Regions from separate parts of the Paenibacillus sp. GYB006 genome, predicted to be linked through region 1. Evidence: riboswitches for the same ligand, from Rfam matches in the RefSeq annotation. Region 1 holds a riboswitch; the other holds the start of a gene.
The links. Region 1 has a riboswitch for cyclic di-AMP ahead of PV403_RS20885 (ubiquitin-like domain-containing protein). Riboswitches for the same ligand answer to the same signal wherever they lie in the genome.
Positions count from the first base shown of each region.

Region 2: it holds a riboswitch for cyclic di-AMP, as region 1 does, so the genes downstream of both, PV403_RS00845 (hypothetical protein) here and PV403_RS20885 (ubiquitin-like domain-containing protein) in region 1, are expected to answer to the same signal.

Region 1 is NZ_JARBDA010000015.1:11,622-16,727, forward strand. It holds gene PV403_RS20875 (HD domain-containing protein) at 1-12, shown strand, start outside; gene PV403_RS20880 (TatD family hydrolase) at 73-837, shown strand; cyclic di-AMP (ydaO/yuaA leader) riboswitch at 1,027-1,243, shown strand; gene PV403_RS20885 (ubiquitin-like domain-containing protein) at 1,515-2,717, shown strand; gene rnmV (ribonuclease M5) at 2,884-3,429, shown strand; gene rsmA (16S rRNA (adenine(1518)-N(6)/adenine(1519)-N(6))-dimethyltransferase RsmA) at 3,443-4,324, shown strand; gene yabG (sporulation peptidase YabG) at 4,426-5,106, shown strand, end outside.
Region 2 is NZ_JARBDA010000001.1:175,358-180,463, reverse strand. It holds gene PV403_RS00855 (Nramp family divalent metal transporter) at 1-744, shown strand, start outside; gene PV403_RS00850 (HAD family hydrolase) at 817-1,488, opposite strand; gene PV403_RS00845 (hypothetical protein) at 1,691-2,104, opposite strand; cyclic di-AMP (ydaO/yuaA leader) riboswitch at 2,249-2,419, opposite strand; cyclic di-AMP (ydaO/yuaA leader) riboswitch at 2,512-2,731, opposite strand; gene PV403_RS00840 (glutathione peroxidase) at 3,097-3,579, shown strand; tRNA gene PV403_RS00835 (tRNA-Leu) at 3,641-3,723, opposite strand; gene PV403_RS00830 (urease accessory protein UreF) at 4,066-4,785, shown strand; gene PV403_RS00825 (hypothetical protein) at 5,012-5,106, shown strand, end outside.

The DNA of each region.
Region 1 (5,106 bases):
ATATTTTCCTAAGCATGTAATGTTCTTTAGAATAGATACTTTTCATTCATAGCAAGAGAGGAGCACAAAACGATGTTATTTGACACACATACGCATTTAGATGCAGCAGAATTTGACAACGATCGAGAAGAAGTAATCCAGCGTGCTCTCGATGCGGGAGTAACTCGGATGGTAAATATCGGTTTTAACCGCGAAACGATACCGACAACCATGGAACTTGTCGAAAAGTACGATTTCATCTATGGAGCTGTTGGCTGGCATCCGGTAGATGCTATTACGATGAAGGATGGAGACCTGGAGTGGATCGCTTCTTTGTGTGAGCATGAGAAAGTGGTAGCAATCGGGGAGATTGGACTAGACTACCACTGGGATACTTCTCCAAAAGACATTCAGCATACGGTTTTACGGCGTCAAATTGGACTTGCTAGAGAAATCAGCATGCCGATTATAATTCATAATCGAGATGCTCATGAGGATATAGTTAAAATCCTGCGTGAAGAAAAAGCCCATGAGGTCGGCGGGATCATGCACTCTTTCTCAGGAAGCTGGGAAACGGCACAAATGTGTCTTGATATGGGATTCCATCTTTCGTTTGGGGGCCCTATCACTTTTAAGAATGCGAAACAGCCGAAAGAGGTACTTGCCAAGGTACCTATGGATCGATTGTTGATTGAGACGGACTCTCCATACCTGACACCACATCCATATCGCGGAAAGCGAAATGAAACGGGACATGTGGCGCTCGTGGCAGAAGCTGCAGCGTCTTTAAAAGGGGTATCTGTAGAGGAAATCGGGCAGATTACGACTCAAAATGCACTGGAACTATTTGGAATATAGTTCATATTTGGAGCAAAACAGATGAAATAGTGAGTAAACAAGAGCGATTCACCTTTTTGGAAGGCTTTTCACGTGTTTATTACAAAGTTTTAACCATTTATTTAGAAAAACGTACTTGAATACGGCTTTACAACATGCATACAAACAGGATATCATCGTCTCAGTGAAATGTTGAAATATTCACTTCGTGTGTTATTCTCGCTGAATTCTTCAAAAACCGAAGAGCGGGGGAACCAATAAGTTGGTCTTATAAGCTTGTAGCTTTATACTTTAGACCATCATATTTGATTTCATTTTGAGTCTTGGGGTGAAGGAAAAGGCACTAGCCATGAGCTAATGACCTGATCCAGGGCGACTCTTGCGTCCCAATCCGACAGCTAACTCCGTAAGCGTATAAAGAGGTAAACTCGCGTTTGATGTTTCCGGTTATTCTTATGATCTTATCCGGAAGCCATGAGAGAGCTCCTCATAAACTCTCTACTGGCTTTTTGTTTTAGGAGAATAAAAGTTACAACCTCGTCATACTGTTGGTTAACAGGAGGAAACATCATGCCGCGAAGAGTGGCACATGGTGCAGAAACAGAAGCAATCTGATTCTGTATACAAATGTTATAGTCGCGTCAAAATACAATCATGCATTACTCTTGACGGCGGGACTACGAAGGAGGACGGAGTAAGTGGGAAATTTCCAACCAGAGGAGACCCATGAGTCACCATCATCCAGCAAGTCTTACGCGTTGCGATGGAAGCATGAGAATCTGCGTCAAATGATATTAGTCGCAATCTTCTCAATCGCACTGTTAGTTATGGTCTCTCTTATTGTTTACAGTCAGGGAGGTAAGGAAATTTCACTAGTCGTGGATGGCAAGGTCCAAACGCTGGAAACTCGTGAGGGTATGCTTAATGAAGTGCTGGATGAGCATGCAATCACAGTAAGCCCCCATGATGAGATTTCGATGCCGCTGAATGGAGCAATCGAAGATGGAGATCAAGTTACCATTAAACGAGCTGTTGCCGTGAACGTAACAGCAGATGGAAAAACGGAACAAATTTATACGACAAAGGATACAGTCCAGGAAGCGCTTCAAAATGAGGGCGTGAAGGTATCAGAAGATGATAAAGTATATCCTTCTGTGGACACCGCGGTGAAAGCAGATCTTAATATTAAAATTGTCCGGGTAGCGAAACAAACGGCAAAACAAGAAGTTGCGATTCCTTATAAAGTAATCAAAACTGCTGACCCTAGCTTGTACAAAGGGGATAACCGCGTAATACAAAATGGGCAAGAAGGTGTGATGGTTCAAACCATCGAGAAAGTGTTCCAGGATGGTAAATTGGTATCCAAGAAAATGACAGGCAAGACCATTTCGAAGAATCGTGTCGATAAGGTCATTGCTGTCGGGTCCAAGAAAAAGCCAGAGCCTAAACCTGAACCTAAGCCCGAGACACTTGTGGCAGCAGCTAGTACATCAAATGTAAGTAACAAATCTTTATCAGATAAAGTGAAGAAGGTATCTTCCTCTTCTTCAAGCAGTGATACAATAACGAAAGACGGCGTTTCTTTTAAAGCGAAAAAAGTACTTAATAATGTTTCTATGACAGCTTATTCTTCGGAAGAAGAAGGCATAGGAACAAAAACAGCATCCGGTACTCGTGTACAGGAAGGTCGCACAATTGCTGTTGATCCAAATGTGATACCACTTGGATGGTGGGTTTATATTGAAGGCGTCGGGTTCCGCCGTGCTGAAGATACGGGCGGTGCTATTAAAGGAAATAAAATAGACGTCTATTATGACAGTCTGGACCAAGCCTTAACTTTTGGCCGTAAAAAGGGAAAAACCGTGTATGTCATCGGTCCTGTGAAGCCGGAACTGAACTAAAATATAATTTACAATGCATCACTAATGCTATAGTATTAACAACATGATTCGGTGATGCTATATAAGGTGAACGGAAGTTTAGACCACAGGTCTATCGTTTGCCTCTTACATGCAGAAGAGGAAATTTTCCTCTTCTCTTTTTGTTTAGAAAGGAAGACAAGCGGTCATGATTAAAGAAATTATTGTCGTTGAAGGCAGAGATGATACCGTAGCAATTAAACGGGCTGTAGATGCAGACACCATTGAAACGGGAGGCTCTGCTATTAATGCTCAAATTTTGAGAAAAATCGAACTTGCCCAGCAGAGAAGGGGTGTAATTGTACTTACAGATCCTGATCATGCTGGAGAACGCATTCGTAAAATAATAGCGAATAAAATTCCCGGGGTAAGTCATGCTTTCATAAAAGAAAAAGATGCGACTCGTAAAGGCGATATTGGCGTTGAGAATGCTTCACCGGAAGCGATTCGTCAGGCGTTATCCCGGGCTCATACAGCGTATGAGGCAGCTAAGCCGCTTATCGACTGGCAGGACTTGATCGAAGCAGGGCTTATTGTACACCCCGATGCTGCTTCTCGGCGTATGGAGCTTGGTAACATTTTGGGAATTGGTTATTGTAATGGAAAACAGTTATATAAAAGACTAACGATGTTTCAGATTAGTCGTGAAGAGTTTGTAAATGCACTTGAGCAAATTGAACAAAAAGGATTGTGAGAATGTGAAGGGTATGGATGAAATTGCAACACCAAGGCGGACAAAAGAGATTATTGCAAGACACGGATTTTCTTTCAAGAAAAGCTTGGGACAAAACTTTCTTATTGATCAGAACATCCTCCACAAAATTGTAGATGCTGCAAATCTGGATGAAAACAAAGGTGCGCTGGAGATTGGACCAGGTATTGGAGCACTGACTGAAAAACTGGCACAGGCAGCTAAGAAAGTAACTGCAGTGGAAATTGATCAGCGCCTGATTCCAATTTTGCGAGAAGTACTTGAACCTTATCCTAATATATATTTACATCACGGAGATGTTCTTAAAACAGATTTACCTGAATTATTTAAAGAAAATTTTAGTGATGTCGATCAAGTCAGCGTCGTGGCTAACCTCCCATATTACGTGACGACTCCCATTCTGATGAAGCTGCTTGAAGAGAAGCTGCCCATCGACAACATTGTGGTTATGATTCAGAAAGAGGTAGCAGAGAGAATGGCTGCATCTCCAGGAACAAAAGATTACGGTACCCTTAGTATTGCTGTGCAATATTACAGTGAGCCAAAGCTAGTGTGCATCGTACCGCATACGGTCTTTATACCTCAGCCTAATGTAGAGTCTGCCGTTATTCGATTGAAGGTAAGGGAAAAGCCTCCTGTTGAGGTGATAAGCGAAAAACACTTCTTCGAAGTGGTTCATGCTTCTTTTGCTCAGCGGCGGAAGACGATAGCAAACAACTTGAAAAGTCGTTTCTTTACAAAAGAAAACAAAGATGAATTAGAACCGCTTCTGCTTAAGGCCGGTATTGAACCGACTAGACGCGGGGAAACACTCAGTATCGAGGAGTATGCTCGTTTGAGTGCTGTTTTACTGGAAGCAGGCATAGGTACGGAGTAAACTTATATTTCGCTGCGAAGATCTAAGAATCCATATTTTTTATCACCTACGAACCAAAGCAGGGGGATGCCCATACCATAGGGTTAGAGGTGATAATGTTGATGAATTTAGGAGACTTGGTCATTCGGAAGTCGTACGGTGGTGACGTTACTTTCCGGGTAGAGGGCCTCCAGGAGGATAAAGCGGTGATTAAAGGAACCGAGTTTAGGCTTCTTGCCGATTCCCCCCTGGATGATCTGGTGAAAGTGCCGTACGAACCAGAGACGAAAAAAACAAGATTGGCTCATATTAAAGCCAATGAATCGTATTCGCTGCTTCAGCAGCATCGCAAGGAACAGGCGCAGCGTAATCAGGCAGGGCTTATTGATGATTGGAACCATACAGCAGTAAAGGCAGAAACTCCTTCGTATTTTGAGATGCCAGGTAAGGTGTTGCATTTGGATGGAGATCCTAATTACTTAAAGAAAAGCATGGCGCTTTACGAAAGGCTGCGTGTACCGGCTGAAGGACATTATGTACATGAAGGATCTATGGCAGATACTCTTTATCGCTTACTGCCGCGTTCCCGTCCAGACATTGTTGTTATTACAGGACATGATGGCGTTTTGAAGAGTAGACAGCCGTATGATCTATACAACATTAATCATTATAAAAACTCAGCTAATTTCATTGCTGCTATACAAGTAGCAAGACAATATGAGTGGCATCTTGATGCACTCACTATTGTGGCGGGGGCATGTCAGTCTCATTTTGAGGCGCTAATTCGTGCGGGTGCTAATTTT
Region 2 (5,106 bases), on a different contig from region 1:
CCCAGCAGTTCCGGTATCATGCAAGGTCTCGTTCCCGATGCCGAAGTGCTGCGTAATCCTGAAATGCTCTATATAGCAATCGGTATCCTCGGCGCAACAGTAATGCCGCATAATCTATATCTTCATTCTTCTATCGTGAAGTCACGCAAGATTGAAAATACAGTTAAAGCCAAAAAAGAAGCGATCCATTATACGACGATTGACTCGACGATCGCCCTGACCATTGCCATGTTTATCAATGGCGCGATCCTCGTGGTCTCCGCAGCAGCGTTTCACCAAGCAGGCATGTTTAATGTAGCAGATATAACAGATGCATATCATCTGCTTACCCCGCTTCTCGGAACAACGGTAGCCAGTATTTTATTCGGGATTGCACTGCTCGCTTCAGGGCAAAACTCAACCCTTACCGGTACACTGTCCGGTCAGATTGTAATGGAGGGTTTCCTTAATATCAGATTGCCTGCATGGCTAAGACGACTTGCGACCCGGCTGATTGCCATTATCCCTGCTGTCATTGTTACGGCGATTGCAGGTGAGAAAGGTACCACCGATCTGCTGATTCTGAGCCAAGTCATTTTATCACTGCAGCTTCCTTTTGCCGTCATTCCGCTTGTCATGTTTACAAGCAGTAAAAAAATGATGGGTGAATTCGTCAACAAAAAATGGCTAAGCATCTTATCTTGGACCATTGCAGGAATCATTGTCATCTTAAATATATGTCTGCTCGCATTAACCCTTTTCTGAGTATAAAAAAAAGTCTGCATCGTAGTAATTCTACTGTGCAGACTATTTTTTTCGCTCTTTTTCAAGCCAAGATTATAAGAGCAGTGCTATTAATTCATCCAAACTGGATATGGTACAATCCGGCGTATCACCTGCACCTGTAGAGGGTTGATATCTTCCATACCCTTGTAAAATACGGATGGTTTTCATTCCAAGTAATTTAGCAGGAACAATATCATTATCAATCCGATCCCCAATCATAACTGCTTCCGAAGGAGCGCATCCTGCTTTTTGCAAAGCATATTCATACAGTCTCACGTCCGGTTTAGCTAATCCTTGTTCTGCAGAACAAGCGATAACATCAACATAAGAACTAAAACCATATTGATGAAGCCGTTCAGCCGTACCTGGACTCTGATTCGCAATAACCCCAATTCGGTAATATTCACCGAGCTGAGCAAGAATTTTTTTAGCTTCTGGGTAAGGAGTCTCCAGTTCTTTACGGAATTTCAGCCTAGGCCGAATATAAGCCTTGTCCTCTTCCTTCTCAATCAACTGAGAGATTGCATACTGCATGGGAGAATCAATAAAATTAGAGTAACTTTCAATAAACTTCTCCCTCACATCCTGAATCGTAATGGAATAACCTCGATCTGCAGCACGCTCAACAAACTGATTCATAATATGGTCCACCGGTATCCATTCATCGACAAGCGTGTCCCCTACATCAAAAAAAAGCCACTTTACGTCAGACCACATTCCCATCTATTGTCTCAACCTTTCAAGTTACAATGATCTTCCATATAAAAAAGACCCATGATGATCATGAGTCTCACACTACGTGTATCTTATTTGACCATTATAGCAATGCAAGATTTGTTCCGCAATCATAGTAAGAATACCTACCCTACTACATCAATAGATGTAAAACCACTTCTACATTTATCATTTCATGGCGAAAAACATTCTAATTAACAGCAGCTCGTTCTTCGTTCAACAAGAATCCGACTTCACCCTTGATGGTGAAAATGATATGATTCGCTCCCATCCCCCGGTATACACCCCGAGGATGATTCTGTTGAGTAATGATCGTTATCGGTTTTTGTGTCCATGGTCTGCATATTTGCAGAAAGCGACAGGTTAAATTCATGCTGTTCTCAAACAAAAATATCCGTCCTACTGTTGCATCGGGCAACGCCCATTTATGAGCAAACGCAGTATCCATACGGATAATATGCTGCACTCCAAGCCTTCTAACCTTTTTTTCTTCCTGTGCGCTATTCGTGAGAACGGCAAAGGACAGCTTTTTGTACATTAGTAACCGAATAAAATTTCGAGCTGCTTCATTAGGTGCAGTAACCAAAATGATTTCATTATTCATTGTGTAAGCCTCCCTATGATTGAAAAGACAACAAAAAAAGAACACCATGTACATCTGAAGGCATGCCGGCGCTCTCCCACCCGAATAGGAATATAAGGAATTACGAAAATTCCCGATTACCCTCTCGGGTGCTCACGGTTCTGCTGCCTCTCCCTATATACGCTTACGAGGTTAGCTGCCGGATTCGGACAAGAGAGAGTTGCCCTATTCCCGGCCTGACGACCCGGAAATTCACCCCTTGGAATAAACAATCTTTCGACTGTTCATTCCCGTTTGGTTCCCCCGTTTTTATAAAAGATCCACCCGAAAATAAATAGATGAATCTAAAAATTCAGCGTAGAAAACAATAAAAAACCACAGAGGGTTAGCGCCCCTGCGGTCGATAAACGATCACAAGATTCATCATTCCTCTCTCAAGTTATTAGCTTACGAGGTTAGCTGTCGGATTCGGACGATGAGAGTCGCCCTTCCTTACACATCGAATGGCACTGTCATTCGACGAATAAAGATTCACCCCAACAAAGTTCCTAGAACCAACTTTTACACCGATCCAAGCAGCCCTGCTATCATTGGTTCCCCCGTTTTTCGTTTGAATACATCAAGACGAAAATTCAGCAAGCATAGTAATGAGAATTTCTATTGTTTTATAAAATGTAACTCGTCTTTCTTTGTGCTCAAGATTTACGATATGAATCATACACCCGAAGCAGAACGGTGTAAAGGTATTCTAGAGCTCACTTCAGTCAATATTACGCCATATCCCCCTAAATTCACCCAAAAAACGAAACAATAAGGCTTCCATATCCTCTAATCTCTTTGTATCTCAGTATTACATATATTTTGTTTAAACCTTAAGAAGACAAGATATATACTTGCCTCACATTGTTCAACCCCCTTTATTAATTGTTTAAAATTTAATTGTAGAAAATATTGTAAACCCCTTATCTATTCTCTTATAATAAGAAGAAAAAGACGAGGCGGTGGGTCAATCTATGTCCATTTATGATTTCAATGTTAATACCCTGAAAGGGCAGGAACTTCATATGTCAGCTTATAAAGGTAAGGTTATGCTTATCGTTAATACCGCCAGCAAATGCGGATTATCACCGCAGTTCAAAGGATTACAAGAACTCTATGATAAATTTAATCAGCAGTCTTTTGAAGTACTCGGTTTTCCAAGTAATCAATTCGCGAGTCAAGAACCAGGGACAAGTGATGATATCGCTGAATTTTGCCAGATGAATTACGGTGTCAGTTTCCCTATGTTTGAGAAAGTAAATGTGAACGGAGAAGATGCTCATCCCCTCTTCAAATATCTAACGACCACGGCACCTGGTATTCTAGGATCGAAAGCGATCAAATGGAACTTCACTAAATTTCTTGTGGATCAAGAAGGACACATTGTAAAAAGATACAGTCCGCAGACGACCCCGGACAAAATTGAAGCTGATATCACAAAGCTCTTATCACGTTAAGGGATAAGAGCACAAAAAAAAGAGACCTTGAAGTTATAACTTCAGGTCTCTTTCTGTCTGATGCGGTCGAGAGGACTCGAACCTCCACGGGTATACACCCACTACCCCCTCAAGGTAGCGTGTCTGCCATTCCACCACGACCGCGTATCTTGTTCATCAGCAACGTTTTCGTGCCAACAAAATATATTATACACATAAACCTATATCATGTAAAGACAAAAACCAAAAAAAATTTAATTTCCTTTTTTTTACATGACAAAAACATAAAACAAGGAATCAAACACTCATTTTACGTTAAGTTGACGTTAATTTACATAACGTATAATTATAAATATAGAGATTTATGTTGACTTTACCAGTTTTTATATGTAAGAATAGGTATCAAATAGAACGGAAATTTCACAAACATAACATTGATATAACATAATAATCAATCTCCGCTTTTTATAAATTCCATCATCACCATAATTCAGGGAGGCGAACGGAATGAACCGAGGAAATAAGCTGCTCGATTATGTAAAATTGCTTGATTCCTCACTTCAGGTAGGAGGGTTTTCTCACTCTTTCGGACTTAAGTCAAAGATTGAGAGAGGAATGGTCTGTACTACGCAGGATCTGGATACGTTTATGCGTCACGAACTTTACCCTAATCTCATCAGAATCGAAGGTCTGGCCATCAAAGGAACATACAGCGCTGCTGCTAAGCAAGATTACCGGAGAATAGCACTTATCGATAAGACGCTTCATGTTCAACACTCTCCTGCAGAACAGCGGAATTCACCAAGAGCATCGGGAAAACGACTTATCAAGTTAGCCAAAGCATTGCATCCATGGATGGACTTTTCTCCACTTGAAACAGCCGCCGAACAGTACGGCACTGTCATCTCTTTGCCTGTCGTACATGCTTGGATTAATTACGAGATTGGCGTCCCCCTCTTAAACGCCGTATCTAGCTATCTCCACGCTGCCAAGAACGTGTGCTTCCTTCACGCAAGACAACTCCTTTCTTTGAAACCAAACGAACTTGAACAACTATATAGAACATTAGGAGAACATTTAGATCAGGAATGGAACAAAATAGATCTGTCTGACACCTCTGTATTTCACCCCTCCCGTTTCACCATCCAACCCTTTCTTCCTAACTTTCCTTTTCCTGAAGAAGGCACTAAGGCATCCAGAACTCCATCAAAACTCTCCTCGTATTAAACACCCTCTTCCTCCCCTTAAAACACGCCGATTATCCATTTCGGCGTGTTTTTCATCATCTATCGACGATATTGTCGGAAAAGAAAGACGTATGTAAGTTATTCATCATTGTTAGATGACGTAACAACGTATATAATATAACTATACTTTTATAGAAATACAAAGAAGACAAATCCTTCTTTATTCATTTTTTAAGAACGAAATATTTAATAGGGAGAGACGGCCATTGTCTGAAGCAAACCCGCTTACACTCGAAGATTCCTACGATCAATTTCGTTCTGCGACTGTAATAATTAATGAAGAAGGACTCATTTCTTCATA